2 regions of the Microbispora sitophila genome follow, and region 2 is predicted to be linked to the other one. Evidence: riboswitches for the same ligand, from Rfam matches in the RefSeq annotation. Region 2 holds a riboswitch; the other holds the start of a gene.
The links. A riboswitch is a leader RNA that binds a small molecule or an ion and turns the genes downstream of it on or off. The one in region 2 is predicted to bind cyclic di-AMP.
Positions count from the first base shown of each region.

Region 1: it holds a riboswitch for cyclic di-AMP, as region 2 does, so the genes downstream of both, IL992_RS24920 (C40 family peptidase) here and IL992_RS08495 (C40 family peptidase) in region 2, are expected to answer to the same signal.

Region 1 covers NZ_JADBGC010000013.1:261,646-276,439, forward strand. The annotation lists gene IL992_RS24845 (SPFH domain-containing protein) at 1-374, shown strand, start outside; gene IL992_RS24850 (hypothetical protein) at 378-620, shown strand; gene IL992_RS24855 (GOLPH3/VPS74 family protein) at 636-1,262, shown strand; gene IL992_RS24860 (HNH endonuclease family protein) at 1,298-1,951, opposite strand; gene IL992_RS24865 (pirin family protein) at 2,087-3,076, shown strand; gene IL992_RS24870 (TetR/AcrR family transcriptional regulator) at 3,162-3,743, opposite strand; gene IL992_RS24875 (FAD-dependent monooxygenase) at 3,827-5,035, shown strand; gene IL992_RS24880 (DUF5360 family protein) at 5,007-5,420, opposite strand; gene IL992_RS24885 (TetR/AcrR family transcriptional regulator) at 5,404-5,952, opposite strand; gene IL992_RS24890 (WD40 repeat domain-containing protein) at 6,030-6,941, shown strand; gene IL992_RS24895 (hypothetical protein) at 7,021-8,112, shown strand; gene IL992_RS24900 (serine hydrolase) at 8,394-8,816, shown strand; gene IL992_RS24905 (hypothetical protein) at 8,843-9,070, shown strand; gene IL992_RS24910 (isochorismatase family protein) at 9,147-9,689, opposite strand; gene IL992_RS24915 (MarR family winged helix-turn-helix transcriptional regulator) at 9,748-10,188, shown strand; cyclic di-AMP (ydaO/yuaA leader) riboswitch at 10,550-10,707, shown strand; gene IL992_RS24920 (C40 family peptidase) at 10,802-11,341, shown strand; gene IL992_RS24925 (helix-turn-helix transcriptional regulator) at 11,510-12,499, opposite strand; gene IL992_RS24930 (VOC family protein) at 12,616-13,014, shown strand; gene IL992_RS24935 (cellulose binding domain-containing protein) at 13,731-14,794, shown strand, end outside.
Region 2 covers NZ_JADBGC010000004.1:86,780-101,573, reverse strand. The annotation lists gene IL992_RS08515 (manganese catalase family protein) at 1-880, shown strand, start outside; gene IL992_RS08510 (Nramp family divalent metal transporter) at 1,108-2,394, shown strand; gene IL992_RS08505 (glycosyltransferase family 4 protein) at 2,407-3,516, opposite strand; gene IL992_RS08500 (gluzincin family metallopeptidase) at 3,667-4,575, opposite strand; gene IL992_RS08495 (C40 family peptidase) at 4,679-5,239, opposite strand; cyclic di-AMP (ydaO/yuaA leader) riboswitch at 5,314-5,468, opposite strand; gene IL992_RS08490 (C40 family peptidase) at 5,783-6,745, opposite strand; gene IL992_RS08485 (NYN domain-containing protein) at 6,882-8,198, opposite strand; gene IL992_RS08480 (GNAT family N-acetyltransferase) at 8,575-9,144, shown strand; gene IL992_RS08475 (DEDD exonuclease domain-containing protein) at 9,223-10,944, shown strand; gene IL992_RS08470 (Lrp/AsnC family transcriptional regulator) at 11,011-11,298, shown strand; gene IL992_RS08465 (sensor histidine kinase) at 11,451-12,254, opposite strand; gene trpD (anthranilate phosphoribosyltransferase) at 12,353-13,402, opposite strand; gene IL992_RS08455 (response regulator transcription factor) at 13,743-14,138, opposite strand; gene ctaE (aa3-type cytochrome oxidase subunit III) at 14,250-14,794, shown strand, end outside.

The DNA.
Region 1 (14,794 bases), on a different contig from region 2:
GGCACGACGACATGCTGTCCCTGCGCCAGAACGCGGACGAGATCACCGGCCGGCTGTCGGCCGAGATCCAGGCCCGGGTGGCGTCGGCGGGAGTCAAGGTCATCGAGTCGCGCATCACCCGCCTGGCGTACGCTCCCGAGATCGCACAGGCCATGCTGCGCCGCCAGCAGGCCGGAGCGGTCGTCGCGGCCCGCCAGCGGATCGTGGACGGAGCCGTCGGCATGGTCGAGGCCGCCCTGGCCCGCCTGGACGAGCACGACGTGATCGAGCTCGACGAGGAGCGCAAGGCCACCATGGTCAGCAACCTGCTCGTCGTCCTGTGCGGCGACCGCGACGTGCAGCCCGTGGTGAACACCGGCTCCCTGTACCACTAGACCGTGGCGACCGAGAGAAAGAGCATCCTGCTGCGGCTGGACCCCGCGGTGCACGACGCGCTGGCCCGCTGGGCCGGCGACGAACTACGCAGCACCAACGCTCAGATCGAGTTCCTGCTGCGCCGGGCGCTGTCGGAGGCGGGACGGCTCCCGGGCGACGCCGGTCGCATCCCCCGGCGCGGCCGGCCCGCCAAGAAGGAGACCCCGCCTCCCGAGGCTCCCACCGCCGATCCGCCCGACGACTGAGAGGAAGGCAACCCCGTGGACGTCCCCGGCTCCCTGACGGCCCAGCTCTACCTGCTGGCCTACGACCCCCGCAAGGAGCGGGTGGTGACGAACTACCGCTTCCCCTACCTGCTCCGCGCGGCCGCGCTCACCGACCTGCTGCTCACCGGCCGGATCGCCGACGACGGGGGCAAGGTGCGCGTGGTGTCGGAGGCCCCGCTCGCCGACCCGGTCCTCGACGGCCTGCTGCACCAGATCGCCCAGTCAGGGCCCCGGCCATGGCGGCACTGGATCAGCAAGGACGGCCGCGCGACGGTCCGGGCGGTTCGCGACGAACTGGAGACGGGACGCTGGGTCAGGGTCGAGCTGCGCCAGCCGTTCCTCATCTTCAACAGAAGCTACGTCCGCGTACGCGACACGCGCGTGGTGAAACGACTCACGACGCAGGTCGCCGCCGCTCTCACCGGCCCGGTCTCCCGGGTCGGGGAGCGGGAGGCGGCCCTTGTCGGCCTGGCCGCCGCGGGAGAGCTCGGGACGATCCTCCCGCGAGCCAGACGACGGGCGCACAAGCAGCGCATCGCCCTGCTGGCCGAACGCGGCGGCCCGGCGGCGCCGGCCCTCCGCAAGGTCATCCAGCAGGCCCGCGCCGCGAGCGGCGGCTGACCTCGGGACGGACCCGCGCCCGGACTGCCTTCCGTTCACCTCCCGCAGGTGCGGAGCATGTTGAGCAGGGCGACCTTCTCCGCACGGGTCACCAAGAGCCGGTAGTGGTGCTTCACGGTGATCCATGAGGTCGCGTAGCGGCACCAGTAGGCACGGCGCGGCGGACGCCAGCTCTGCGGTCCCTGGCCTCCCTTGGCCATGTTGACGGAGTGGCTCACCACGACAAGCTCGGGACGGCTGAGGTCGTTGGCGAACGCCCGCCGCTTCGCCTGGCTCCATCGCTTGGCGCCGGAGCGCCAGGCGTACGCCAGGGGAACGACGTGGTCGATGTCGATCTGCTTCACGCTCTTCAGCACCTTGCCGTCGTACGGGCTGTGCCAGACGCCCTTCACGGCCTGGCACGCCCCGTTCCTCCGTACGCCCCGGCCCTGGCGGGTGAGCACCACCTCCCGCGCGTCGCACTCCCCCTTGTGGTGCGCCCATCGCGGCTGGAACCGCCGATGGCTGTAACCGCGAAGCGACAACGGCTGCGCGACCTTCAGCTGCGCCAACATGCGGCGGGCCGGCGCCCCGGCATCGGCCCGCCCGCGGGCGTCGGCCGCGGCCTGCGGGGCGATCGCGACAGCGGTGATCGGGAGGACCGCAAGGGACAGTACGGCGACCTGGAGGGTTCGACTTAAGGAGATCATGGTTCCAGCCATACCAGTCCCTCCCCACTGGCCGTGACGATATGCGGGCGCAGGGCGATCCGCGGGCGGGAATGTCCGGCGATCTCGGGTGGTTGCAAGGCGACGGAAGTTGAAGATTCAATTAGGAGGGCGGCCATGCCCGCTGTCACCGCCGACACTCTGACGCTGCCACGAATCGCCGCACCGGATCCGGCCGTCGCGGCCCCACGCCCCGTTCGCTCGGTGACGACCGCGCCCAGCGGCTTCGAGGGTGAGGGCTTCCCCGTACGGCGCGCGTTCGCCGGGGTGCCGCAGTCCGCGCTGGACCCGTTCATCCACATGGACCAGATGGGCGAGGTCGAGTACGCCCCCGGCGAGCCGAAGGGCACGCCATGGCATCCGCACCGCGGCTTCGAGACCGTCACGTACATCATCGACGGCGTCTTCGAGCACCAGGACTCCAACGGAGGCGGCGGCACCATCACCAACGGCGACACCCAGTGGATGACGGCCGGGTCCGGCCTCCTGCACATCGAGAAGCCGCCGGAGCACCTGGTGGTCTCGGGCGGGCTCTTCCACGGCATCCAGCTGTGGGTGAACCTTCCTCGGGCGCACAAGTTCCACCTGCCCCGCTACCAGGACATCCGGGGGCGGGAGGCGGTGCTGCTCGCCTCGGCCGACGGCGGCGCACTGCTGCGGGTGATCGCCGGGGAGCTGGACGGGCACGCCGGACCGGGCGTCACGTTCACCCCGATCACGATGGTGCACGCGACCGTCAGCCCCGGGGCCCGGCTCGACCTGCCGTGGAACCCGGAGTTCAACGCCCTCGCCTACGTCCTGGCCGGCCAGGGCTCCGTGGGCGCCGAGCGGCGGCCGGTCCGCAAGGGACAGCTCGCCGTCTTCGGGCCGGGCGGGTCACTGACCCTCGCGGCGGACACCGCCCAGCCCCAGGCCGAGCCCAACCTGGAGGTGCTGCTGCTCGGCGGGCAGCCGATCCGCGAGCCGGTCGTGCACTACGGGCCGTTCGTGATGAACACCCGCGCCGAGATCATCCAGGCGATGGAGGACTACCAGGCGGGCCGCCTGGGCGTCATCCCCGCCGAACGGGTTCCGCACGCCGACGGACCCCTGACCGCGACGGACTGACACGCCCGCCGAGAGAGGCCTGCCGGGGAGCGCACCCATCCGCCGCCCGGCCGGCCTCAAGCGGCAGAGCCACGATTCCCGCCGGTCACTCCGTCCCGAGCCCCGCGCTGATCGTACGCAGCGCTTCGAGGAGATCGCGGGCCGACGGAGCCTGCTCCGGATCGACGAGCCACTGGGCCGCCATCCCGCCGAGCAGTGCCTGGTAGAACGCGCCGACGGCCATCGCCTGGCGTACGTCCGCGGCCGGATCCAGGTGTTCGAAGATCGCCGCCAGCCCCAGCTTCGCCTGCCGGTTGGCGGTCGCGAACGCCTCGCGCAGCTCAGGGAGCCGATCCATCTGGGCGATGAGCTCGAACTGGATGGCCCACAACGGTCTCATCCTGGCGAAGGACTCGATGATCCGCGTCCAGGTCGCCTCGAATCGCTGCGCGGGGGCGCCGCCGAGTGACGCGTCGGCGGCGAGAGTCTGCTCGATCTCCTTTCCCCATTCCTCCATCGCCTGGATGAGGGCCGCGTCGAGCAGGGCCTTCGTCGATCTGAAGTGATAGCCGATGGCGGCGAGGCTCGTGCCGGCGGCCGCCGCGATGTCACGCGCGGTGGTGCCGGAGTATCCCTTCTCCATCAGGCACCGCTTGGCGCCCGCGAGCAGATCTTCCCGGTTTCCCATGCTCAGAGCCTAGCCCATGCCAGCACAAATGTCTTGGACATCTGTACTAGACAGATGACTGAGACGCTTGTACAGTTCACGGCATGGCGAACATCTTGATCTCCGGCGGAAGCGTCGCCGGACTGACGCTGGCTTTCTGGCTCCGCGAGCACGGCTTCGCGGTGACCGTCGTGGAACGCGCACCCTCGCCGCGGGACGGCGGCTACAAGATCGACATTCGGGGAGCGGCACTCGACGTCGCCGCCCGCATGGGCCTGCTGGACGAGGTGCGGCGGCACAGCACGGACATGCGGGTTGCACGCTTCGTCGACGCGCGCGGCCGGCAGATCGGCACGATGAGCGCGCAACTGTTCGGCGGCCGCGAGGGCGACGACGTCGAGATCATGCGCGGCGACCTCACCCGGCTCCTGCACGCGGCGACCCGAGACGGCGTCGAGTACGTCTTCGACGACTCCATCACCGCCCTGCGGGAGACCCCCGAAGGCGTGCACGTCACCTTCGCGAACGGCTCCCCTCGTACGTTCGACCTGGTGGTGGGCGCCGACGGCCTGCACTCCAACGTGCGGGCACTGGCCTTCGGCGAGGAGTCCCGGTTCGTCCACGATCTCGGGCACTACATCTCGATCTTCACGGTGCCCAACCATCTCCGCCTGGACCGTACGGAGATGATGTATCCGGCACCGGGCAGAAGCACCGGGATGTACAGCACCGGGCGTGGCGACGACGCCAAGGCGATGTTCCTCTTCTCCTCGCCGCCGCTGGAGTACGACCGGCGGGACGCCGCTCAGCAGAAGAAACTGCTCGCCGACGTCTTCTCCGGCCAGGGCTGGGAGGTCCCGCGCCTCCTCGACGCCCTGGAGGACGCGCCGGACTTCTACCTGGACTCGATCAGCCAGGTGCGCATGGACCGCTGGTCGTCGGGCCGGGTGGCGCTCGTGGGCGACGCCGCCTACGCGGCCTCACCCGCGTCCGGCCAGGGCACCAGCCTGGCCCTGGTCGGCGCCTACGTTCTCGCGGGCTGTCTCGCCGAGGCGGCGGGCGACCATGCCGCGGGGTTCGCCGCCTACGAGCGCGAGATGCGGCACTTCGTGGAGGAGAACCAGAAGCTCGCCGCGAACAACCTCAAGGGCATGGTGCTGAAGTCCGCGGCACAGATCCGGTTCCAGATGCTGATGTTGCGGCTGATGCCGCATCTGCCGGGGAAGAACCGCATGATCGAGCGGGTCACCGAACCCATCCGCAGGGCCGCGACCGCGATCACGCTCAGGGATTACCGAGCGCCGGCCTCGTAGCCGTGCACACCGTCATCCGCACGATCGCCGGGACGGGGAAGAGCATGAGATACAGGTTCGGTATCCACCAGGCGAGGGAGAAGTCTCCGCGCAGGGTCCAGAACGCGATCGCCATGAGCCCCGAGGCCGTCGTCAGCACGAGCGAGACCAGCATCAGCGGCGTACCGCTCGGCGAGCCGCGGCGCAGGAGGCGGAGGCTCGCCAGGCCGGTGGCGCCGGCCGGCAGGTCGATCCAGAGGAAAGACCAGTTCCAGGCGACCATCAAGGGGTCGGCGTAGTCGGCGAACGCCCACTGCGGGGGAATCAGGCCCAGGCCGGTGATCGTGAAGTAGGCCACGAAGCCGAGGTCGGTCACCAGCATCAACGCCTTAGTCACGCGCAGCATGGTCGATCGCCTCCATCAGGTAGCGACGGGTTCGCTCGTGGAGCTCCGGCCCGGGTTCGCTCAGTCCGAGCAGCCGGACGGCCCACCAGCCGTCAACCGCCAGTCGTACGGCCGTCGCGACGGCCGGGTCGATGCCGTCGTCGACCAGCCGGGCCTGCCAGGCCGCGAACCGCTCACGCAGCGGCTCGAGAGCCGCCGGACAGACCAGCACTCCCGCCAGAAGCGCCGCGGTGACGCGGTCGGCGGGGACAGCGGGGGCATGCCTCTCGGGGATCGTGGCCTCGACGTACGCGCGCAGGAAGTCGCCCGGCCGGCCACCCGCCTGCGCCAGCGCCTCGTCGAAGACCTTCGTCAACCGCTCGACCATGGCGGCGACCAGCGCCTGCTTGGTCGGGAAGTGATAGAAGAGCCCGCCCTTGGACACGCCCGCCCGCCGGGCGACGGCGTCGAGGGTGAGCGACTCGGCCCCTTCCGCCAGCAGGACCTCGGCGGCGGCGTCGAGCAGTCGGTCTTTGGAACTCGGCCTTGGCACAGGGCCAAACTATACCGGCCGACCGGTGTAGTTTCGGGCCCGGCAACATTGAGGGGTTATCCGGCATCTCACCCCATATGAGATTGCGTACGGTTCTCGCGACACTTCTCCTGACCGCTGTTCCGCTGAACGGACAGCCCGCGGCGGCGGCCACGCCGGTCACGATCGCGTACGCCCAGCGAACGCAGACCTGGGAACTGGTGCTCACCAACGGAGACGTGGTGAAGGTGCCCGAAGCGCTCGCCGTGGCGCCCCGCGACACGGTCAACGCCGGGACCCGGACGGCGTTCCTGATCAGCGGGGACGGCCGGCACTTCTTCTACTTCCGTAAGTCGGACGGACTGTTCGTCGAGCGGACTCTGCACGGCGAGGAAAGAGCGATCCGGAACATCGAGGCGTACACGACCGGCGAGGAGTGGCCGTCGGTGTCGGACGACGGCAGTTTCGTGGTCACCGGGACCTCGGCGCCGGGACTGGGGGTCTTGGTGGACCTGCGGAAAGGCAAGACGTTGCCGCTGCCCGGAGGGACGGACCAGTGGGGCTTCGCGGGCTTCAGCCCGGACAGCAACCGGCTGCTGATGGAAGGGGTGGGGGGTCGGGTGACGGTGTTCGACCGAGGGCTGCGCACCCGGCTGCGGTCGAAGACGCGGCTGTCGCCGATGGCCCTGGCGAACGACTACGTGACAGCGGCGGCGCCTGTCGGTTCGTGGCCCAAGTCTCGCAAGCTGCGCCTGCTCAACCTGCGTACCGGCAAGGCGAGCGGCACCGTGACCGTGCGGTTGCCCCGGGGACAGTACGTCGACGACCTCGACTTCGATAAGGCGGGACGCCTGATCGTCCGGTCGAAGACCAGGACGGGCGTCGCGGTCTACCGGGTCTCGAAGACGACCGGAAAGGCGACACCGCTACGGACGATCACCAGGCCCGACGTGAAGGTCTGGGTGCTCCCCGGGGACGACGACTACGAGCCGTGGACGGAGAAGAAGTGAGTCCGGCCCTTGCCACCGGCGACGTGTGAACGGCTCCCCTCCATCAGACGTCGTACTGGTGAGCGGAAGGGGAAGCATCGTGCGTACCGTATTCGTCTCGACCATGACGGCGCTCGGGCTGGCGTGCCTGCCGGCCGTGGCGGCCCACGGCGTGAGCCGGCAAGGCGGCCAGACCGGGGAGAGCGCGCCGGCGTGGCGGCTGACCAGGGTGAACACGCTGCCCGGGGACGACGCCCTCAACGACGTGACGGCCCTGGGCAACGGGTCGGTGTGGGCGGCCGGACACCGGGTCGTGAACGGCGGGCAGCGCGGCCTGGTCCAGTGGTTCGACGGCGGATCGTGGAAGGTGCTCCCCGGCAGCCCGCCGTACGAACTGACGGCCGTGACGGCCAGCTCGAACAGGGACGTGTGGGTCTTCGGTCCGGGGAAGGCCGCTCGGTGGAACGGCCGCGCGTGGTCCACCGCCTCGCTCGGCAGCGGCTTCTCCGCGACGGACGCCGACGGAACGGGCGCGAAGGACGTCTGGGCGGTCGCCGAGTCCTCGGCCTCGGCCCGGCACTGGACCGGGTCCTCCTGGAAGAGCGTGCGGTTGCCGGCCCGCGCCGCCGCCGTCGACGCGTACAAGGCCGGTGACGTCTGGGCGGCGGGAACCAAGGGCGATCGTCCCGCGATCATGCGGTGGAACGGAAGGTCCTGGGCGCTGGTGCCCACGCCCGCGATCACGCGTCCCGCGCCCGACGCCGCCGCGGTCCTCAACGACATCGCCGTCGTGAGCCCCGGCAACGTGTGGGCCGTCGGCGGCGTCACCTGGGAAGGCGCCGACGACGAGGGTGACGACGTGACCTACAGCCGCACCCTGGTCATGCGCTGGAACGGCCATTCATGGCTCGCCTCAGTCGGTGCCGTCAACGCCCAGCCGTACACGGAGGTGGAGCCCGACGGCAAGGGCGGCGTGTGGGTCGTGCAGGGCAGCTGGAACCCCACCCTGTGGCACGTCACGGGTTCGGCCTGGCGGAGCACTCCGCTCCCCCGGAAGGCCGGCACCGACGCCGCTCTGTTCTCGATCGCGCGCAGGCCCGGGACGGCGACGGTGTGGGGTGCGGGGTTCACCGTGCCGCAGGGCGACCCCGACGACCCCTCGGCCGACGGCACCTTCTGGCGTACGCGCTGACCGGCTGAAATCGCCATACGGTGAACCGGTAGGAGTGGCCGAAGGCGGAGAGGTGAGCATGCGGGGGAGCGAAGTCCCTCATCGCGCGGGGCGTCCTGACGCCGACTCTCGCAGCCGCCGCCTTCGGCTCGGCGTGCTCGGCCGGGTCCCAGACCACACCACCGCAGACGCGGACAGGTCTTCCCACTCCGTCGGCCACCCTCCGTCCCGCCACGACCGTCTATCCGGGAGCGGAATGGCGTCGCATCAGCCCGGATGACGCCGGTTTCGATCGCGCCGGGTTGGAGAAGATCGCTCTCGATGCCGGGAGGAGAGGCGCGAACTGCCTGGTCGTGATCCGGCATGGGCGACTCGTGGCCGACTGGCACTGGAACGGCACCGACACGACCACCAGCCAGGAGGTTTTCTCCGCGACCAAGTCCTACGCCGGCACCCTGGTCGGCATCGCCGAAGCGGAGGGCAGGCTTTCCATCGACGACAAGGTGTCTGAGTACGTCCCCGAATGGGCGGGCACCCCCTCCGCAGACGTCACTATCAAGGACATCCTGACCAACGTCTCCGGCCGGCACTGGGATGTCGACACCGACTACCGCCGCCTCGTACGGGCCGCCGGTCGCACCGGCTTCGCCGTCGGTCTCGCCCAGGACGCGGCCCCCGGGGACGTCTGGGCGAGGCGGCGACCGGCCGGCCGTCGCAGAAGCTGAACGCCGCGTACGGCTACCTGTGGTGGATGAACGCCCGCGGTCCCGTCGTCGACCCGCTGAAGCCCAGCACGCGAGAGCGGAGTTCCGCCGCCCCGCGCCGGCGCCTGGTCGACGGCGCACCTCACGACATGCACTGGGCACTGGGTTTCGGCGGTCAGGTCGTCCAGGTCGATCCCGGCTCGGACACGGTCGTCGTACGGCTCGGACGGAATGTCCCGGGAGACCGTACGGGCCTGCCGAAACCGCCGAAGTAGTGACCACGGCCCTCGTGAAGCCGTAGGGAGACCAGCGCTGCGCGAGCCGGGGCGATCGACGGCCAGGGTCGGCGAGTCATACCAGTTCGTGCAGGGCGGTGATCACCCGCCGACCGGTGGGTGTGGTGAAGTCGCGCACCATGTCGGCGGCGAAACCCGCCACGGAGGTCACCACGCCGCCCGCGGCCTCGATCTGCCGCAGGGCGGCGTCTTCGGTGCGGGCGGTGACGCCTCCGCAGGCGTCTACCAGGACCTGTACGCCGAGGCCGTGCGTGAGCGCGTCGAGGGCGGTGCGCAGCACCACGATCTCCGTCGTCACCCCGCAGATCACCAGGGTGGGACGGCCCGCGGCCAGGACGGCCTCACGCCAGACGGCGTCGTCCCAGCAGGACGGTCCGGTGCGCACGTACGGCTCACCGTCCGGCACCTCCTCGATCATCACCGGGCCGCCCGGGCGAGGTGCGGCAGAGACGGTGAACGGTATGCCGAGGGCTGTGACGAGTCCGTTCAGAACCCTGGCCGCGCGGCGGACGGACGAGGCCGGATTGGTGGCACTGACGTCGACGATGCCGTCCTGGAGGTCGGCGAACACGACGTGGACGGAGGCGGGATTCAGCACCGTTCTGACTCCTAATCGTTCATAGTTTGAATGATATTGAGACGGTAGCATTATGGGCATGAACGATGTCAAGCTGACCTCCACGCTGGCCTTCCGGCTCGGCACGCTGGGGGCCGTCATGACCGAGCGGTTCTCGGCACGCCTGGCCGACCACGGCCTCAAGCCCAAACACGTGGGGTTGCTGGCGCTGCTGGAGTCCGGAACGGCGACCTCTCAGCTCGACATCGCCAAGCTCATGAACGTGGCACCCAGCCTGGTGGTGTCGCTCGCCGACCGGCTGGAGGAGCTCGGCGCCGTACGACGTGAACGCGATCCCCTGGACCGCCGCAGGCAGACACTCGCGCTCACCGGCGAGGGCCGGGAGCTGCTGGCCACATGCGCCGCGGCGGCGGCCGAACTCGACACGGAACTGACCGCCGGCCTCAGCCCCGAGGAGACGGAGGCGCTGCGAAGCACCCTGGGCACTCTGGCCCGCCGCAACGGCCTGCCCGCCGACTAGGCGGCCGACATCCCCTCCCTGCCCAACCTCAGCACGTACGACTCACAGGAGACGTCGGCCAGGTCGTTCCGGCGCGCCGTTCGCTGGCTATACGCGCGTGCGTTGACGGCCCGCAAAGCGCTCGACGCGTGTGACGCGCATCACACTCCCCGCCGTGCAGACACTCCTTGACCTGCGGTTTTGGGCTTTTGATCCTTTTTACGCGATCCTTACCCGTTTGGGGCCTTTGCGACAATATGGGGCAAGTTGGTAGTTTCCTTGCCCTACGACGGGGTCCACGTGACGCCGCCGTTACGAACCCGGCCGGTGTTCGAAATCGACCATCCACTGTCACCGTCGCCACGCCCTCCCGCCCCCCTGGGCGCCGGTGATGCCGAATCCGTGCAGCAAGGAGGCCCGGAGCCGGGGAACCAATCGACCTTCGACGAAGGTCTGGGGTGAATCGGCGCGTCAGCGTCGTAGGGCGACTTCCCCGCCCGAATCCGTCAGCTAACCCGGTAGGCACAAGCGGAAGACCCTAGGGAGAGATCCCCTGTCTACCAACTCCACCACTCTGCTCCGCATCGCCTGCGTCACGATCAGTAGCGCAGCACTCACCGCCTCCGTAGGAGCCTTGAGCGCGCTCCCCGCGGCCGCCGCGTCGGGGGCGGTGGCAGCCCCGCCAACGGCCTCGACGGTCATCCCACCCGAGCCCCCCGCCACGGTGACCACCCCGTACAACGGCGCGGCCCCCGCGGCGTCCACGGCGGATGACTCCGCGAACACGAAGGTCACCAAGTCCGCTCTCCAGCAGGAGAAGGCCGAGCACGCCATCAAGGTGGCGAAAAGGCACCTCGGCGATCCGTACATATGGGGCGCCACGGGCCCACGGGCGTTCGACTGCTCCGGGCTCGTCCAGTTCGCCTGGCGCAAGGCCGGCGTCAAGCTCCCGCGCACGACGTGGTCGATGCTCAGCGCCGTCAAGAAGAAGGTCTCCCTGGCGCATCTCAAGCCCGGCGACCTCATCTTCACCAGTGGCGGCGGCCACGTGGGCATGTACATAGGGCACAAAAAGGTGATCAGCGCCCCCCACAGCGGCGCGGTGGTCAGCGTCGACAAGCTCAACGGCTACTGGAGGAGCAGCTTCCTCACCGCCGTACGCCCCGGCGTCTGACCCCGGGGCCGCGGATACATCCTCGGCGGAGATGTCCCTGGGCGTGCCGCCGCCAAGGGCATCTCTGCCGATCGGACTACGCGCCATCCGCGATGAGGCGCAACGACCCCAAACTGCTCCGTCGACTGAGGCGCGTCGACGTCCCCACTCTCCTGCAAGCGCTGCGCTTCAGCCTGTGCCCGGCGGGGGCGGGACCTTGCGGGCGGAGGCCGCGAGCCGCTCCGCGAGCGCGACGACGAGACCGCGGAGCTCGTCCGGTCGCTCGATGACGAACGGCCGGTCGAGCGACGCGAGCACCGGAGGCAACCAGTCGAGCCGCTCCGCCCGCACCTCGACGCGGAGCCAGCCCTCGGTCTCGGGATCCGCGCCTTCCGTGGACGGGGACTCCTCCACGGTCGCGACGCCGGCGGGAAGCCGGGCGCGGATCTGCTCGACCGTTCCCTGCATTCGCAGGACCACTTCATGCCGATACCGAGCCTTGGCGAACCCCGACAGGACGTGCTGCGCCGGATCGAGCCCGGCGGGCGGCTCGAACGAACCGGGCAGGGTCCTCGCGTCCGCGATGCGATCCAGCCGGAAGGTCCGATCCTCGCCGATCTCGGGATCCGCACCCGTGACGTACCACCGGCCCGAATGGGCGACGAGCCCGTACGGATGCAGCGTGCGTTCGCTGCGCCGGCCGTCGGCGGCGGTGTACCTGATCGAGATCGGCCGGTGATGACGCACGGCATCGGCGACGGAGAGCAGGACCGCGGTCTCCGGGGCGGCGAACTCGCCGGGCGGAGCCGTGAAGGCGAGGGATTCGAGCACGGTGCCGAGCCTGCGGGCGAGCCGCTCGGGCAGGACCCGCCGGATCTTGGCCGCCGCCGTCTCACTCGCCGTGCCCGTCGTCGTCGTCAACCCTGACCGGCGGCCGGCGACCAGGCCGAGCAGCACGGCGAGCGCTTCGTCGTCGCTCAGCATGAGCGGAGGCATGCGATATCCGGGGGCGAGCCGATACCCGCCGTAGCGGCCGCGCACGGACTCGACGGGCACGTCGAGGTCGATCAGGTGGTCCACGTATCGCCGCACGGTGCGCTCGTCGACGCCGAGCCGGTCGGCGAGCTCGGCCATGGTCCGGATGCCGCCCGACTGCAGAAGCTCCAGCAGTGTGAGCACGCGATGAGTAGGTCGAGCCACGTCACAACAATCTAGTGAAAATACTGGGCGGTTTCTGTCCGGTATTCGCTCTAGTGTGCCGCGGGAGGACACCCCCACGAACCAGGGAGATCACCATGGACTTCGTATCGATCCGCATCATCACGGGCGACGTCGCGCGCCTCGTCGACTTCTACGAGCGAGCCACGGGAGTGCGGGCCAGTTGGTCCAGCGAGGACTTCGCCGAGCTCAGGACCGCCTCCGCCACCCTCGCGATCGGCAGCACCCGCACCGTCCCGCTCTTCGCCCCCGGCGCCGCCCGGCCTGCCGGCAACCGCAGCGTGATCATCGAGTTCCTCGTCGACGACGTGGACGGCGTGCATCAGAACCTGGTCGGCTTCGTCGAGGAGTTCGTCAACGAGCCCACGACGATGCCCTGGGGCAACCGGTCTCTCCTGTTCCGCGACCCCGACGGGAACCTCGTCAACTTCTTCACTCCGGTCAGCCCGGCCGCCATCGAGAAGTTCGCCCGCTGACGACGCGACACCGCCCCTCGTTCGACCGCCCGCGCCAAAATCGTCCAGGTGTTTTCCAGGCGACAAATGCCGACGATCGGCGCCACCGGGTGATGCCAAACGCCCAGCCGTTCGGCGATGGGATGACGGAAACGGCACCGCGCCGAATGGCGGCCTCGTCTCCGGAGTAGCCGAGGCGCCGACGATGAAAATTTCATCCCGGCGGCAACGGCAGCCGCTGCTTCTTTCCTGGTCAGAACCGCGGGAATGGACGGTTACCGGCGAGGGACTCCCGAGGAGAAGGCGAAATTCTTGACAGATCTCATGACTTCATATTTGCTCCGCTTCGCCACCACCTCCAGTCGCCCGGCAGAGAGGAGCATTTGGCCGCCCCCGTCACTGTTAGCGTTAACATGTCTGCTGGCTCAACGCCAGACGGAACTGATCGGGATCGGCAGATTCCGGCGAACGCCATGCCAGCGCTAACGGGCATCTGAACTCGCCATGCTCTTCTGCAGCAGGAGGGAAGGCGAGCACGCGCGCGCCGACGATGGTCGGTCGCCGCGCTCCTGCGGGTCGACTGACGGTGGGCTCACTTAGCGTTCGAATCCGTCCGGGGAGGCCGCACGGCCGGCATCCACATGCCGACTGCGGACGATCCACCGGGTGAAGGAAAAACAAATGGCTTCCCTATCGACGCATGTCGATTTTCGAACGGCAAAAGGAGTTGCGTGAAGTTGAGACAGAGATCCATCTTTACCGCCATCGCGGCCGCCGCACTTCTCGTCCTGACCACGGGACGTATGGCACTGAGCGACAGCCTCGGCGCGACCACGCCGTCCTCGATCAGCGCCGTCGCAGCGGCGACCGCCGGATGCGGCAAGACCCCGACGCTGAGAAGCGGTTCACAAACGATCACGACCAGCGGCAAGAATCGCACCTGGATCCTGAGGATTCCCGACAACTACGACAACAACCACCCCTACCGATTGATCTTCGCGTACCACTGGTTGAACGGCACCGCCCAGATTGTCGACACGGGCGGATCGGACGGAGCCGTCTGGTCCTACTACGGGCTCAAGCAACTTTCGAACAACAGCACGATCTTCATCGCGCCCCAGGGCATCAACAATGGCTGGGGCAACACCAACGGTGAAGACCTGACCTTCACCGACGACGTGCTGAAGCGGGTCGAGGGCGATCTCTGTGTCGACACGACGCAGCGCTTCGCCATGGGATGGAGCTACGGCGGCGCGATGAGCTTCGCGGTCGCGTGTGCCCGGCCGACGGTCTTCCGTGCGGTCGCGGTCTACTCCGGCGCGCAGCTCAGCGGGTGCAACGGCGGCACCCAGCCGGTCGCGTACATGGGAATCCACGGCACCCATGACTCGGTGCTCAACATCTCGCAGGGACGGTCACTGCGTGACAGGTTCGTCACGAACAACGGCTGCACCCCCATGACTCCGCGGGAGCCGGCGCAGGGCAGCCTGACGCACATCATCACCGCCTACTCGGGGTGCCGGGCCGGATACCCGGTCGTGTGGGCCGCGTTCGACGGGGATCACACCCCCTCCCCGAACGACGGGTCCACCTCCACCAGCGGTGCCAGGACCTGGACTTCGGGAGAGGTGTGGAAGTTCTTCACGCAGTTCCAGTCCGGTCCGTCGACGTCTCCCTCCCCCTCGCCCTCCCAGTCCCCGTCCCCGTCGTCGTCCCCGTCGTCGTCGCCTTCCCCGTCACCGTCGCCCAGCGGCGGTTCGGGCGCCTGCCGCGTCAGCGCCACCGTGAACGCCTGGAACAA
Region 2 (14,794 bases):
CCTGCAGTTCGAGGCCAAGCCCGAAAAGCCCGACCCGGTCTACGCGCGCAAACTCCAAGAGCTCATCGGCGGCGCCTTCGGCGAGATGACGGTCACGATGCAGTACCTGTTCCAGGGCTGGAACTGCCGGATGCCCGGCAAGTACAAGGACCTGATCATGGACATCGCGACCGAGGAGATCGGGCACGTCGAGATGATCGCCACGATGGTCGCCCGTCTCCTCGAAGGCGCGCCCTCCACCGCGGTCACGAAGATGGCCACCGCCGACCCCGTGCTCGGCGCGGTCCTGGGCGGGATGGACCCGCAGCAGGCCATCGTGGCCGGCGGCGGCCCCCTGCCCGCCGACAGCAACGGCTATCCCTGGAACGGCCGCTACATCGTCGCGAGCGGCAACCTGCTGGCGGACTTCCGGGCGAACGTCGCGGCCGAGGCGCACGGCAGGCTGCAGACCGCCCGGCTCTACCACATGACAGACGACCCGGGCGTGAAGGACATGCTGAAGTTCAACCTGGCCCGCGACACCCTGCACCAGAACCTGTGGCTGAAGGCGATCGAGGAACTTCAGGCAGACGGCCTGGAGGACGTCGTCGTGCCCAACGCGCTGTTCGACGAGGAGTACGCCGAGCACGCGGAGACGATCTGGGACCTGTCCGACGGCGCCGAGGCCCAGGCGGGCGGCTGGGCGAGCGGGCCGCAGCCCGATGGCCGCCACCAGTTCGCCTATCTCCTCAACCCGGAGCCGCTCGGGGACCTCGCCATGGCGCCGCCGCCCGACCCGAAGCTGTACGACACCTACGACGGCAGCATGGGCGAGCCGAAGAGCCCCGCCCTCGGCACCGAGGTGGGCCCCGTGGGCAAGCTCAAGGACAAGCTCACCTGACCGAGCCCCGCCGAGGTGGTGAGCGCACGCGGAGGCCGGTCGGACACCGGCCTCCGCTCTTTCCACCGCGCCACGCTCACCCCGCGGCACCTGCGCCGTTCCGCGTGTGCCGTACTCGCGTCGCGGGGCTGCCACCGCCGGCCGGAGAACGCGCCCAGGCCGGCATTGTGCGCCGCCCGCCGTAGACCTCTTGTCTGTGAGGCTTTCGTGTTTCCTGTGAGGCTTTCGTGCTCGACTCCCGCCGTCCCCTGAACGGGCCCGCGCCCGCCGTTCACGCCGGGGGGCGGGCTACGCCGGGCCGCCTGGCACGGCTGGCCGGCCTGTGCGGTCCCGCCTTCGTCGTCTCCGTGGCGTACATCGACCCGGGCAACTTCGCGACCAACATGGCGGGCGGCGCGCAGTACGGAACGATGCTGCTGTGGGTGATCGCCCTCGCGAACGTGCTGGCCATGTTCGTGCAGGCGCTTTCGGCCAAGCTCGGCATCGCCACCGGCCGCAACCTTCCCGAACTGTGCCGCGACCACCTGCCGCGCCGGGTGAGCCTGCCGCTGTGGGTGCAGGCCGAGCTGGTCGCCGCCGCCACCGACCTGGCCGAGTTCATCGGCGGGGCGATCGCCCTGAACCTGCTGTTCGGCGTGCCGCTGCTGCCGGCCGCCGCCATCACCGCCGTCGTCTCCTCGCTGCTTCTCATGCTCGCGCCGCGCGGACGCCGCCGGTTCGAGGCGACCGTCGCGGCGATGCTCGCGGTGGTCCTGGCCGGCTTCGCCTACCAGGTGCTGCTGTCGGGGTCCCTCGCCGGTGTGGCTGGCGGTTTCGTGCCCCGCCTGGCCGGGACCGACAGCCTGCTGCTGGCCACCGGGATCGTCGGGGCGACCGTCATGCCCCACGTCGTCTACCTGCACTCGGCCCTCACCCAGCACCAGGGCGCGCACGGCGGGCCCGAGGAGGATGTGCGCAGGGAGGATGTGCGCAGGGAGGCCGTGCGCGCCAGCCGGATGGACATCGCCGTCGCCCTCGGCGCCGCCGGTCTGGTGAACATGGCGATGCTGACCGTGGCCGCCGCCGCCTTCGGCGGCGGCGATCCCGGCAGCCTCCAGGCCATCCACGCCGGTCTCGGGCAGGTCCTCGGCCCCGGGGCGGCCGTCGCGTTCGCGCTCGCCCTGCTCGCCTCCGGCCTGGCCTCCTCCAGCGTGGGGACCTACGCCGGGCAGGTGATCATGGCGGGGTTCCTGCGCCGCCGCGTACCGCTCCTCGCGCGGCGGCTGGTCACGATGCTCCCGGCCATGGCGGTCCTGGCCGCCGGGGTGGACCCCACGCGGGCGCTCGTGCTGAGCCAGGTCGCGCTGTCCTTCGGCATCCCGTTCGCCCTGGTCCCGCTCGTGGCGTTCACCAGCAGCAGGAAGCTGATGGGCGACCTCGTCAACCGCCGCCTCACCACCGTCGCCGGCGTCGTCGTCGCCGCCGTGATCAGCGCGCTGAACGGCTTCCTGCTCGTGGAGGTGTTCACCGGCTGAGGCGGCCTCGCGTCACAGAAGTGCGGCGAACCGGGCCGCGACGAGGTCCCAGCGCCACTCCTCCTCGATCCAGGCCCGGCCCCGCTCGCCCATCGCGCGGGCGCGGGCCGGGTCGGCCAGCAGGTCGCACAGCGCGCGGGCCACCGCCGTGTGCGACGCGCCGTCGACCACCAGGCCCGTCTCGCCGTGCCGTACGGCGTCGGGGGCGCCACCGGAGGACCCCGCGACCACCGGCAGCCCGGTCGCCGACGCCTCCAGGTAGACGATGCCGAGGCCCTCGACGTCGAGCCCCCCGAACCTGCTGCGGCACGGCATGGCGAACACGTCGCCCGCATCGTAGTAGGCCGGGAGGGACGCCCAGGGGACGGACCCGGTGACGACCACCGAGCCGGTCAGGCCGGCCCGGGCGGCCGTACGCTCCAGCGACCGCCGGAGGGGGCCGCCGCCGACCAGGAGCAGGACCGCGCCGGGAACCCGCCGCAGGACGAGCGGCCAGGCCCGCAGCAGCACGTCCTGGCCCTTGCGCGGCACCAGCCGGGAGACGCACACGACCACCGGCCGGTCGCCCAGGCCGAGCGACGTGCGGACCCGGTCGCCGCCCGCCCCCGGGTGGAAGGCGGCGGTGTCCACGCCGGGCGCGAGCCGTACGAGCCTGGAGGCGGGGACGACCCGGGCGATCCGGCGGCGCGTGTAGTCGCCGAGGTAGGTCACGACGTCGGCCCCCGCCCCGATGCGGCGCAGCAGGGCGCGCGCGCCCGGCAGGCGGGCCCACGACGCCTCGTGCCCGTGGGTCAGCATGACGATCCTGGCCGCGCCCGCGGCGCGCAGGACGGGGGCGAGCAGCCCCAGCGGCGCCGCCGCCCCGAAGACGACGGTGGCGCCGTCCTCGACGAGTTCCGCCGCCCTTCTCGCCACCGAGCGCGTCGGCAGCATCAGCGAGGAGGGATGACGGACCACCTCGTACGGCTGGCGGGCGTCGAACTCCTCGCATCCCTTCCAGCGCGGGGCGTACACGACCACAGAGCCGGGCGGCCTGCGCGAGGCGAGGCCGTGCACGAACGCCTGGATGCCGCCCGGTCTGGGCGGGAAGTCGTTCGTGACGATCAGCGTCCGCTTCGTCATCCTCACCCCCGCTGCCGGCGTGGTCGCGCGGTCCGCCCGCGCGCCGCCCGGGAACGCATTGTCGCAGCCACGGCCGCCACCGTCGCGCTGTGCAAATCAGGCGCCCTGCGCAAATCAGGCGCCCTGTGGAGATCGGGCGCCCTGTCGTGATCAGGAACGGGCGAGCCGCTCACGCGCGTACGACCGCCATTCGCGGGTCAGGCCGTCGGCGGTCAGCCCGAGCACCTCCCGTAGGGCGGCGCCGATCTCCTCGCGCAGCGCGGCGCGGTAGAGGGCGACCAGCCTCCGCTCGCCGAACCTGGCGGCGATGTAGCGGCAGGCCAGCCACGCCTCCTCGTACGCCTGGGCGGGCCTGGCGGCGAAGTCGGCGGGCCCCGGCAGGGCGTTCAGCGCCGCCCTCCCGGCCGCCACGTCGGCGGCCAGCTCGGCGGCGACCGCACGGACCGGCAGCCCGCTGTCCAGGTAGCCCACGTAGTCGGCGAAGCCCTCCATGAGCCACATCGGCACGGCGCGGCCACCGGCGGTCGCCACGTGCGTCAGCTCGTGGGTCACGACGACCAGGCGGCCGGTCGCGGACAGGCGGGCGAACGCGGCCGGCTGCACGATCACGCGGCCGCCGGTGGCCACGGCCGCCAGGCCGTCCACCTTCGCCGGCGCGGCCAGCACGGCGGCCTGCTCCTCGGTGCGCGGCACGAGGACCACCGCGCCGCCGTACCCGCCCCAGATCCTCGTCACCGTACGGCCCGCGCGATCGGCCAGCGCGGCGATCTCGGCGACCAGCGGCCGGGGCGACCCGACGACGACGGCGCGCTCGCCGCGGGCGACGGAGGCGCCGGTCCACATGCTCGGTTGCTCCCGTACGGCGGCCCGGGCATCCAGCCGCAGGGCGAGCAGCGGGTCGGGCGGCGCCGCGGCGGCGGGCCCGGCGAGCAGCGCGGCCAGCGCGGCGGCCACGGCCGCGATCCGGCCGACCCCGTGGGGCGGAACTTCAGGCCGGCGCCGATCGGCCTCGGCGCGCACGCCGGGCACGCCCCCGGGCACGCCGCTCGTGGCAGTCACGCCGTGCATGCTAGCCAGCACGTGTCACGGCCCCGTCCACCTCGGCGAGGTGGACGGGGCCGTGAGGACGGCGCCGGTCGAGGGGGCTGGTGACCGGTGCCCGTCAGACGCCGGGGCGGACGGCACCCACGAAGGTGCTCCTCCGGTAGGCGTCCAGCTTGTCGATCCGGACCCGCGTGCCGCTGTGCGGAGCGTGGATCATCTTGCCGTGCCCGACGTACATGCCGACGTGGCCGCCGCCGCTGGTGAAGATCAGGTCACCGGGCTTGAAGTTCCCCCAGGACACCTTCTTCCTGACCGCGCTGCGGATGGACCACGTCGTGCGCGGCAGCCGTACGCCCGCCTTGCGCCAGGCGTACTGGACCAGGCCCGAGCAGTCGAACGCGCCCGGTCCCGTGGCTCCGTAGCGGTAGGGGTCGCCGATCTGCTTCTCGGCCACCTTCACCGCGCGCTGGGCCTTGGCCCGCTGGAGCGCGGCCCTGGTGACCTTCCGCTTGGCGGCGCGCTTCTTGGTCTGCTGCTTCTTCGCGGCGGCCTTGCGGGCGGCGCTGTTCGCGCTCTTCGCCGTGGCCGTCTTCGTGGCTGTGGCCGTCTTGACGACCGTGACCGTCACCGTGTCGGCCGCCGCCGGCTGTGCACCGGCGACCCCTACGGATGCCGTCAAAGCGGCACCACCAAGGGCAATTCGGGCAAGACGGGACAGGCTAGCGGGGGTGGTAGACAGGATCTCTCCTCGGGTCTTCCGCTCACGCCTACCGGGTTAGCTGACGGGTTCGGGCGGGGAAGTCGCCCTACGGCGCGCGATGCGCCGATTCACCCCGGACCTTCGCGTGAAGGTCGATGGTTCCCCGGCTCCGTGCCTCCTGACTGCACGGACTCGGCAGGCCACCGGCGCCGGGGGATCCCGCGAGGGGGAGGGTGATGGAGAGCGCCGGTGACGGTGGATGACTGCGCGACCGGCCGGCCGGACCGGGAGCGCGGCGGCGAGGCGTGCTCGCCGCGGCCCAGAAGCTACCGAGGACTCGCCGCGTTCGGCAAAGTCCTCCAGCCGGATAAAGATCGGATAACGAAGGCGGCGGAGAAGAAACCGCAGCTTACCCGCATCGCAAAGGGCTAAGTGTGACTCTGCTCACAATCTCGGCAACAACGGCTAAACCAGGTCACACAAGTCACAAAAGGCACAAAGATCACAGAGACGGCCTGGCCCTCAGGGACGGACGGCTCCGATCGCGTGATACTCGGCGAGTGTGACAATCTTCACAACATCGCCGGTCTGCGGCGCGTGCACGACCTTGCCGTCGCCGGCGTAGATGCCGACATGCCCGTATCCGGCGTGCCAGAGCAGGTCGCCCGGCTGGAGCTCGTCCAGCGAGACCCTGCGGCTCGCGCCCCAGGCCCACTGCTCGTAGCTGGTCCGCGGCAGCGTCACGCCCGCCGCCGCCCACGCGGCCTGCACGAGTCCGGAGCAGTCCCAGGCGTCCGGTCCTGTGCCCCCGTAGCGGTACGGCTTGCCGACCTGCTTGTAGGCGAACTGGAGGGCCGACAGCGCGTTGCCGGACGCCGGCCCGGTGTAGACGACGCCGGCGCTGTTGGGATTGCCGGGGTTGTACGTCCCGAGCGAGCGCAGCAGCTTCATCTGCTCCCTGACGAGCTTGTCGACCTTCTCCTTCTCGTCGGCGAGCTCGCTCTTGACGTCGGCGGCCTCCTTGTACACCACCTTGCTCTGGTCGCGGCGGTCCTTGAGGTCCTTGATGGCGCCCTCGTACTCCCTGAGCCGCCCGGCCCGCTCGGCCGACATGTGGTTGAGCGTGGCGAGGCCGCTGAGCATGGCGTCGGGGTTGGGGCTGTAGAAGACGCCGCCCCACGACCCCATCTCGCCGACCTGGTAGCTGCTGACGGCCATCGAGACCAGCCCGGAGCGGAGCGCCTCGACCCGGACGTTCTGCTTCTTGTAGTCGTCGTTGATCGCGAGGTACTTCTGCCTCGCCTTCTTCCACTTCTCGTTGGCCGCGTTGTAGCGGTCCACGAGCTTGTCGGCCTGCTCGTTGAGCTTGTTCAACTTCGCCTTGGCCTGCGCGACTGTGGGCTTCGGATCCGCCTGCGCGCCCGTCACCGGCGTCAGCAGGACCACGGCGGCCAGACTGGCGGCCACCGGCACACGCCCTCGCACTGAGGCCCCCTTTAGATCAACGAAACCTGCGGCGCGACTCTATCTAGGCGATCTTGAAGCTTCAACCTATTCGCAGGTATTCGCGGCAGTCATCACTCACGGTGACGACGCCGGGCCGGAGCGCGCGTACGGCGCTTCAGCCGCGGCCGAGACGGCGCAGCAGCAGGAGCGAGGGCACCGGCCGGGCGCCCATGCGGCGCACCGACTCGGCCACCTCCCGGTCGGAGGAGACCACCGCGATGGCCCGCCCCGGCGGCTCCGCGCGCACCAGCGTGCGGATGAGGTCGTCGGCGATCTCCCCGGGCGCGCTGAACATCACCCGCACCCCGCGCGGCGCGGACACCTGGACGGGCCCGTTCAGCTCGGCGCCGTCGAACACGCACGTCACCTCCGCCCGCGTCTGCACGGCGAGCCCGCCGAGCCCGGTCAGCAGCCGGGCCCGCTGGTCGGCGAGGGTCAGCGACGGATAACCGGTCTTGGTCACGTTGTAGCCGTCGACGATCAGGTGCAGATGGGGGATGGCCAGGAGCTGGTCGAGGAGCTGGGGGTCGTCGTTGGCCAGGGCCCGCGCGGGCACGGCCGTCACGCCCGGCTCGCCCGGCAGCACCGCGTTCACGTAGTCGGCCGGCCTGCTGATCGTCGTGGGCAGGCCGAGTTCCTTGCGCAGCCCGGCGGCGGCGTCCTGGAGCGCGTCCAGCAGTACCCGCACCCGGGCGTCCTCGATGCTGCGACCCTCGCGGGCGGCCCTGCGGCTCGCCTCCAGCTGGCGCTCGGCGTCCGCCAGGCGCTCCCTCAGCCGGCGCAGCTCGGTCTCGGCCGCGCCGTTGGCGCTCGCGACCCTGGCCCGCGCCTCGGCCGTCTCCGCCTCCAGCTCGGCCGCCCTGGCCTCGGCGGCCCTGACCCGCTCCCGGGCGTCGTGCAGCTTGCGCCGCAGGTCGGAGTTCTCCGCGCGGGCCGCCTTGAGCTGCTCGCGCACCCGGTCGATCTCCTCCTTGGCGGAGGCGCGCTGCGCCGCGAGCTGCTCACGCAGCCGCGTCTCCGCCTGCTCCCGCTGGGTGCCCGCGGCGGCGGCCTGCTCCAGGTCTGTCCGCGCCTGCTCGACCAGATCCGGCCAGCCGGGCGGGCGGGTCAGGTAGGCCGCAGCCGCGACCAGCACCGGCTCGGCCGCGGGGGGCACCGTGCCCTCGGCCAGGCTCGCCACGAGCTCGGGCCAGGCGGTCTCCACCGTCTCGGCCACCCGCTCGCGGAACTCCTTGTCGTTCTCCAGCTGGGCCGCGATCGGCGCGCTGCCCAGACGGGCGCGCTTGCGCGGGTCGAACTTGGCGATGTTGCGCAACGGCGGCGGCACGGCCGCGGCGGGCATCGAGCCCAGCACCTGCGCCGCGACCTCCACCACGTGTAAACGGACCTGCTCGGGCAACGGACGAGACAGGCCTTCTCCGGCTGAACTCATCTCGTCGCTCCTCGGTCGTGTCCTACAGATCTTCTGCTCACTGCGGTCGCCCCGGCGGCGCCTCGCGGTGCTGTCGCCCCCGAGTGCGAGAACGTCCCCGATGCCCGCCGTCCGCGAGGCGTGAGCCTCGCGGCGCGCCCACCGGACCGCCCTCACACGGCAAGATCTGCGAGACACTCCCTTGTTCTTGTCTTCCTTCAAGGGTACGGCCGTCGCACCGTGTCCATGTCGCGTTCATGATCTGTGACCGTGCTCGCGGCGGCGGCGAGACCGGGCCGGGCGCGGCGGGGCACAACCCGTTGGCGGGCGTCCGGCTCCCGTCCCTACGCTTGGCGGCGTGTTCACGCGTCCGGCTCCCGTCCCTACGCTTGGCGGCGTGTTCACCCCTCCGTACCCGATCACGACCCCCCGGCTGGTCCTGCGCCCGTTCACCGAGGCCGACCTCGACGACCTGTACGCCTTCCACTCCCTGCCGGAGGTGACCAGATACCTCTACTGGGACGCCCGCACGCGGGAGGAGACGAAGGCCGCGCTCGACCGGAAGATCGCCTGCGCGTCGCTCGGGAAGGACGGCGACGTGCTCAGCGTGGCCGCCGCGCTGGCCGGCGGCGGGCCCGTGATCGGTGACCTCACGCTGTTCCTGCGCAGCCGCGAGCACCGCCAGGGCGAGATCGGGTTCGTCTTCAATCCGGCGTACCAGGGCCGCGGCCTGGCCACCGAGGCGGCCCGCGAGATCCTCCGGATCGGGTTCGAGGGCCTCGGGCTGCACCGTGTGCACGGCAACTGCGACGCGCGCAACACCCCCTCCGCCCGCCTCATGGAGCGGCTCGGCATGCGCCTGGAGGCCCGCCTGGTGGAGAACGAGTTCTTCGCCGGCGCGTGGAGCGACGAACTGATCTACGCGATGCTGGCCCGTGAGTGGCGGGCCGGAGCGGCCTCCGCGTAGCCGCTCACTTGACCGTCGCTTTGCCTCCGCCCAGGGCGGGGGCGGCAATTGTCGGTCGGGACTTCTATGGTCATGGGCGTGGATGCGGTACAGGGCACGTTGGACGAGCTCGGCACTCCCCTGCGGGAGGTGACGTTCGTCGTCTTCGACCTGGAGACCACCGGCGGGTCGCCCGCGGAGCACGCCATCACGGAGATCGGCGCCGTGAAGGTGCGCGGCGGCGAGGTGATCGGCGAGTTCGCCACGCTGGTCGACCCCGGCGGCCCCATCCCGCCGTTCATCTCCGTGCTGACCGGCATCACCGACGCGATGGTCGTGGCCGCGCCGAAGTTCTCCGAGGTGCTGCCGAGCTTCCTGGAGTTCATCGCCGGGGCGGCGCTGGTGGCGCACAACGCGCCCTTCGACATGTCGTTCCTGAAAGCGGCGTGCCAGGTCAACGGTTACCCGCCCCCGGCCAACCCGGTGGTGGACACGGCCGATCTCGCGCGCCGCGTGCTGACCCGCGACGAGACCCCCAACTGCAAGCTGGCCACCCTCGCGCGGGTCTTCCGCAGCTCCACCGAGCCCTGCCACCGGGCGCTGGCCGACGCGCAGGCCACGGTCGACGTCCTGCACGGCCTCATCGCGCGGGTCGGGTCGCTCGGCGTGCACACGCTGGAAGACCTGCGCGGCTTCGTGCGCGCCCCCACGCCGGAGCAGCAGCGCAAACGCCACCTCGCCGACGGGGTGCCCGGCGCGCCGGGCGTCTACGTCTTCGAGGACGCCAAGGGCGAGGCGCTCTACATCGGAAAGAGCTCCAACCTGCGCAACCGGGTGCGCAGCTACTTCACGGCGAGCGAGACGCGCTCCCGCATCCGCGAGATGGTCGGCATCGCCGAGCGGGTCAGGACGATCGTCTGCGCCACCGCGCTGGAGGCGGAGATCCGCGAACTGCGGATGATCGGGGCGACCAAGCCGCGCTACAACAGACGGTCCCGCTTCCCCGAGCGGGCGGTCTGGCTCAAGCTGACCGACGAGCCGTTCCCCCGGCTCAGCGTCGTGCGCGAGGTGAAGGACGACGGCGCGGCCTACCTCGGCCCGTTCGGCAGCAGCCGCACCGCCGACGACGCTCGGACCGCCATGCACGAGGCGCTGCCGCTGCGTCAGTGCACCGAACGGCTGTCGGCCCGCGTGCGGCGCCCCGCCTGCGCGCTCGCCGAGATCGGCCGCTGCGGCGCGCCCTGCGAGGGCCGGGAGAGCCAGGAGGGCTACGCCCGCCACGTCCGCCGCGCCCGGCACGCGATGGAGCTCGACGGGGAGGCGGTCTTCTCGGCGATGGAGGCGCGCATGCGGCGCCTGTCGGCCGAGCAGCGATACGAGGAGGCGGCCGTCGACAGGGACCGGCTCGCGGCCTACGTCAGGACAGCCGCGCGCATGCAGCGCCTGCGTTCGCTGACCGGCATCCCGCAGATGGTCGCGGCCAGCCCCGCCTTCGACGGCGGCTGGGACATCCACGTCATCCGGCACGGCAGGCTCGCCGCGGCCGGGGTGATGCCCCGGGGCGCCCACCCCACGCCGTACGTGGACGCGCTGGTCGCCACGGCGGAGACGGTCGTCCCCGGTCCCGGCCCCACCCCGGCCGCCAGCGCCGAGGAGACCGAGTGCGTGCTGCGCTGGCTCGACTCCCCCGGCGTGCGCCTCGTCCAGGTCGACGGCACCTGGAGCCTTCCCGCGTACGGCGCGGGGCGGCTGGTCGAGCGCATCGAGCGCGCCTACCGGCACCAGCGCGGCGACCGCCGTGAGGGACGGCCCCTGCGGTGACGCGGCGCGAGTGGCACTAAGGTCGGGGGCGACAGAGCCGAGCCGCGAGACAGCAGGAGAGAGCGAATGGTCACCGCGATCGTCCACATCAAGGCGGACGTCGACAGGATCCCCGAGGTCGCCGAGGCCATCGCCGAGATCGAGGGCGTCAGCGAGGTGTACTCGATCACCGGCGAGTTCGACCTGCTGGCCATGGTCAGGGTCGGCCGCTACGACGAGGTGGCCGAGGTCGTGCCCGGCCGCGTCAACAAGGTGCCCGGCGTGCGCCACACCGAGACGCACATCGCCTTCCGCACCTACTCCCGCCACGACCTGGAGGCGGCCTTCTCCATCGGCCTCGCCGACGCGGACTGATCCCGCCCGGCCACGCGGAGCGGGCGGCCAGGCAGGGCGGAGCAGGCCAGGCAGTGCGGAGCAGGGGCGCAGCAGGCCAGGCAGGACGAGGCCGGTCGGGCGAGGCCGGGGCAGGCCAGGCGGGGGGAGCACGTCGCGTGCGGGCGTGCGGATCAGGCCGGGCGCAGCAGCCGGACGCGGACCTCGAACCCGCCGGGGAGCGGGTGCGCGGCGACCGAGCCGCCGAACAGCGCCGCGCGCTCCCAGGTGCCGACGAGCCGGTCGCGGGGCAGCCCGTCGTCGTGGACGACGACCTCAAGGACGGCGGGCAGCCACCGCAGCGTGACCGTCGCGGTGCGGGCCATGCCGTACCACAGGGCGTTGCCCAGTGCCTCCTCCACGATGCGGTATGCCGACAACTCCAGCGTGGGGCCGCTCCCCCGGGCGCCGGCCTCGGTGAACGAGACGGCGAGCCCGCTCGCGCGGAAGTCGTCGATCAGCCCGGGCAGGTCTCCCAGACCCGGCTGGGGGCCGCGGCGCTGCCCGTCCATGCGCAACAGGCCCATCATCCGGCGCAGGTCGGACAGGACCCGGCGGCCCGACTCCTCGGCCTCGCGGAACGTCTGCCGCGCCCGTTCCGGGTCCTTGTCCATGATCACCCGGCCCGCTCCCACGCCCAGTGTCATCACGCTCAGGTCGTGGGCCACCAGGTCGTGCAGTTCCGAGGCGATCCGCAGGCGTTCCCAGACGACGTCGTCCTCGGTGGCGGAATGAGCGGGACGCCCGGGCCCCGCGCCGTTCCCCTCCTCCGCCCGAGCCTGCCGTCCGTCCCTGCCGCGGTCCCGCTCCGGGGAGACCGCGCCGGGGCGCGAACCGGTGAAGGGCGCACCGCGGAGACCGGCGGCGAGCATGGCCATCCCACCGCGGGCCAAGGCGGCCCAGCGGTGGAAGGCCCGAAGGGCGAACAGGCGCATCATGGCGGGAACGGTACGGCTCAGGCCGAACCCGGCACGTCCCCATCAAGGCGGACGCGTGATCCCTCCCGCGATGGAGGCGATCCGGACCAGGAGCGCGATCAGGCCGTGGAGCCGAGCGCCCGGCTGATCTCGATCCAGCGCTCCAGGGTCTGCGCGGCCCTGCCCGAGTCGACCGCCTCGCCCGCGCGGGCATACGCGGCGCGCAGGTCGCCGATCAGGTCGTCGCCCGGGCCGTCGTAGGCGACCAGACCGGCCGCCGCGTTCAGCAGCACCGCGTCACGTACCGGCCCGGTCTTGCCGCGCAGCAGGTCGCGGACGGCCGCCGCGTTGAACTCGACGTCGCCGCCGCGCAGGTCGCCCGGCTGGGAGCGGGGGATGCCGAGGTCCGCCGGGTCGATCGTCGTCTGGGTCGCGGTGCCGTCCCGGACGACGAAGACCGCCGACGGGGCCGCGGTGGACAGTTCGTCCAGGCCGTCGTCGCCCCGGAAGACCAGCGCCGACACGCCGCGCTCGGCGAAGACCCCGGCCATGACCGGCAGCATGCGCGCGTCGAACACGCCGATGGCCTGGGCGGCGGGACGCGCGGGGTTGGCCAGCGGCCCGAGGAAGTTGAACACCGTCGGCACGCCGATCTCCTTTCGCGGCGGGCCGGTGAAGCGCAGCGCGGGGTGGTAGACGGGCGCGAAGCAGAAGGCGATGCCAGCCTCCACGGCGACCCTGGCGGTGGTCTCCGGAGACAGGTCGAGGGCGACGCCCAGGTGCTCGAGCACGTCGGCCGCGCCGCACAGCGAGGAGGCGGCCCTGTTGCCGTGCTTGACGACCCGGGCCCCGGCCGCCGCCGCGACGATCGCGGCCATCGTCGAGACGTTGACGGTGTGCGCCCGGTCGCCGCCGGTGCCGACGATGTCGACCACCGGCCCCTCGACCGTGAGCGGGGTCGCGCGCTCGAACATGGTGCGGACGAGGCCCGTCACCTCGGCGACGGTCTCGCCCTTGGCCCGCAGGGCGACGGCGAAGGCGGCGATCTGCGCCGGGGTCGCCGCCCCCGACATGATCTCCCCCATTACCCAGGCCGTCTCGTCGGCCGTCAGGTTCTCGCCCGCCAGCAGGGCGTTCAGCGTGGAGGGCCAGGTGGTGCGCGTGTCCATGGTGGGCTCCGCGGGTTTCGATGTGGGGTCGGATCGACGGGTCGGCCTTGCGGTGCGGCCGGGCGTCGCCGGCGTGCCTGGGTGAAGCGAGAGCCCGGTGACCCCCGGCCGCCGGGTGGGCCTGGTGACGCGTGAGCCCCGGGCCGGGCGCACCCGGTTCAGTGCGCCCGGTCTGGTGCTCCGGGCTCAGTGCTCCGGGCTCAGTGCGCCCGGTCTGGTGCTCCGGGCTCAGTGCTCCGGGCTCAGTGCGCCCGGTCTGGTGCTCCGGGCTCAGTGCGCCCGGTCTGGTGCTCCGGGCTCAGTGCTCCGGGCTCAGTGCGCCCGGTCTGGTGCTCCGGGCTCAGTGCGCCCGGGTGAGGCTGAGGCGGCGCCGCATGAGGTCGGCCACGGCCTCGGCGAGGACCACCGGGTCGATGGGCTGGGCGACGACGGCGTCGGCACGGGACCAGTTGGCCAGCCAGCGGTCGTCCCTGCGGGCGATGAGCAGCAGGATCGGGGGGCAGTTGTGCACCTCGTCCTTGGCCTGCCTGCTGACTCCCATGCCGCCGGCCGGCTGCGCCTCACCGTCGAGGACGGCGACGTCGATGTCGCCGGAGTCGAGGTGCTTGATCACGGCCGGCTGGGTCGCGCACTCGACGATCTCGACGAGGGGCACGTCTGCGGCGGGGCGCCGCCCGATGGCCAGCCGCACCTTCTCCCGGGTGCCTGCGTCGTCGCTGTAGACGAGAACCCTCATTTCACGCTCACTGTCGAATCGCGGGGTATGGTCATCGTGATGCTACCGGCGCGGCTGCAGGGCTCGCAGCCCCGGGGCGATTGCCGTGACATGCCCGTTTCGTGGGCGCGTATGGACCCTAGCGGGGGGTCGTGGGGCGACCCGACCTGGGGAGCCGCAATAATGCTGGGCGTGGCGACAGCATCCGCAATTACTACGACGACGAGACCGCACGGGTCCAGCCGGCCGAACCTGGTTCAGGTCGGGACCATCGTGTGGTTGTCCTCTGAGCTCATGTTCTTCGCGGCGCTGTTCGCGATGTACTTCACCATCCGGTCGGTCAGCCTCGGACAGGGCACGCACTGGCCCGAGGCGCACCTCGAAGTCCCGTTCGCGACCTTCAACACGACCGTTCTGGTCCTGTCGAGTGTCACGTGCCAGCTGGGCGTGTGGGCTGTGGAAAGAGGCGACGTCAAGAAGCTGCGATTCTGGTATGTCGTAAGCTTCCTGATGGGCGCCTTCTTCGTGGGCGGACAGCTTTACGAGTACGGGAACCTGGCGCGCGAGGGCCACGTCCTCTCGCACTCCCCGTACGACTCGGTGTTCTACCTGACCACGGGCTTCCATGGCTTGCACGTGACGGGTGGTCTGATCGCGTTCCTGTTCATCCTGGGACG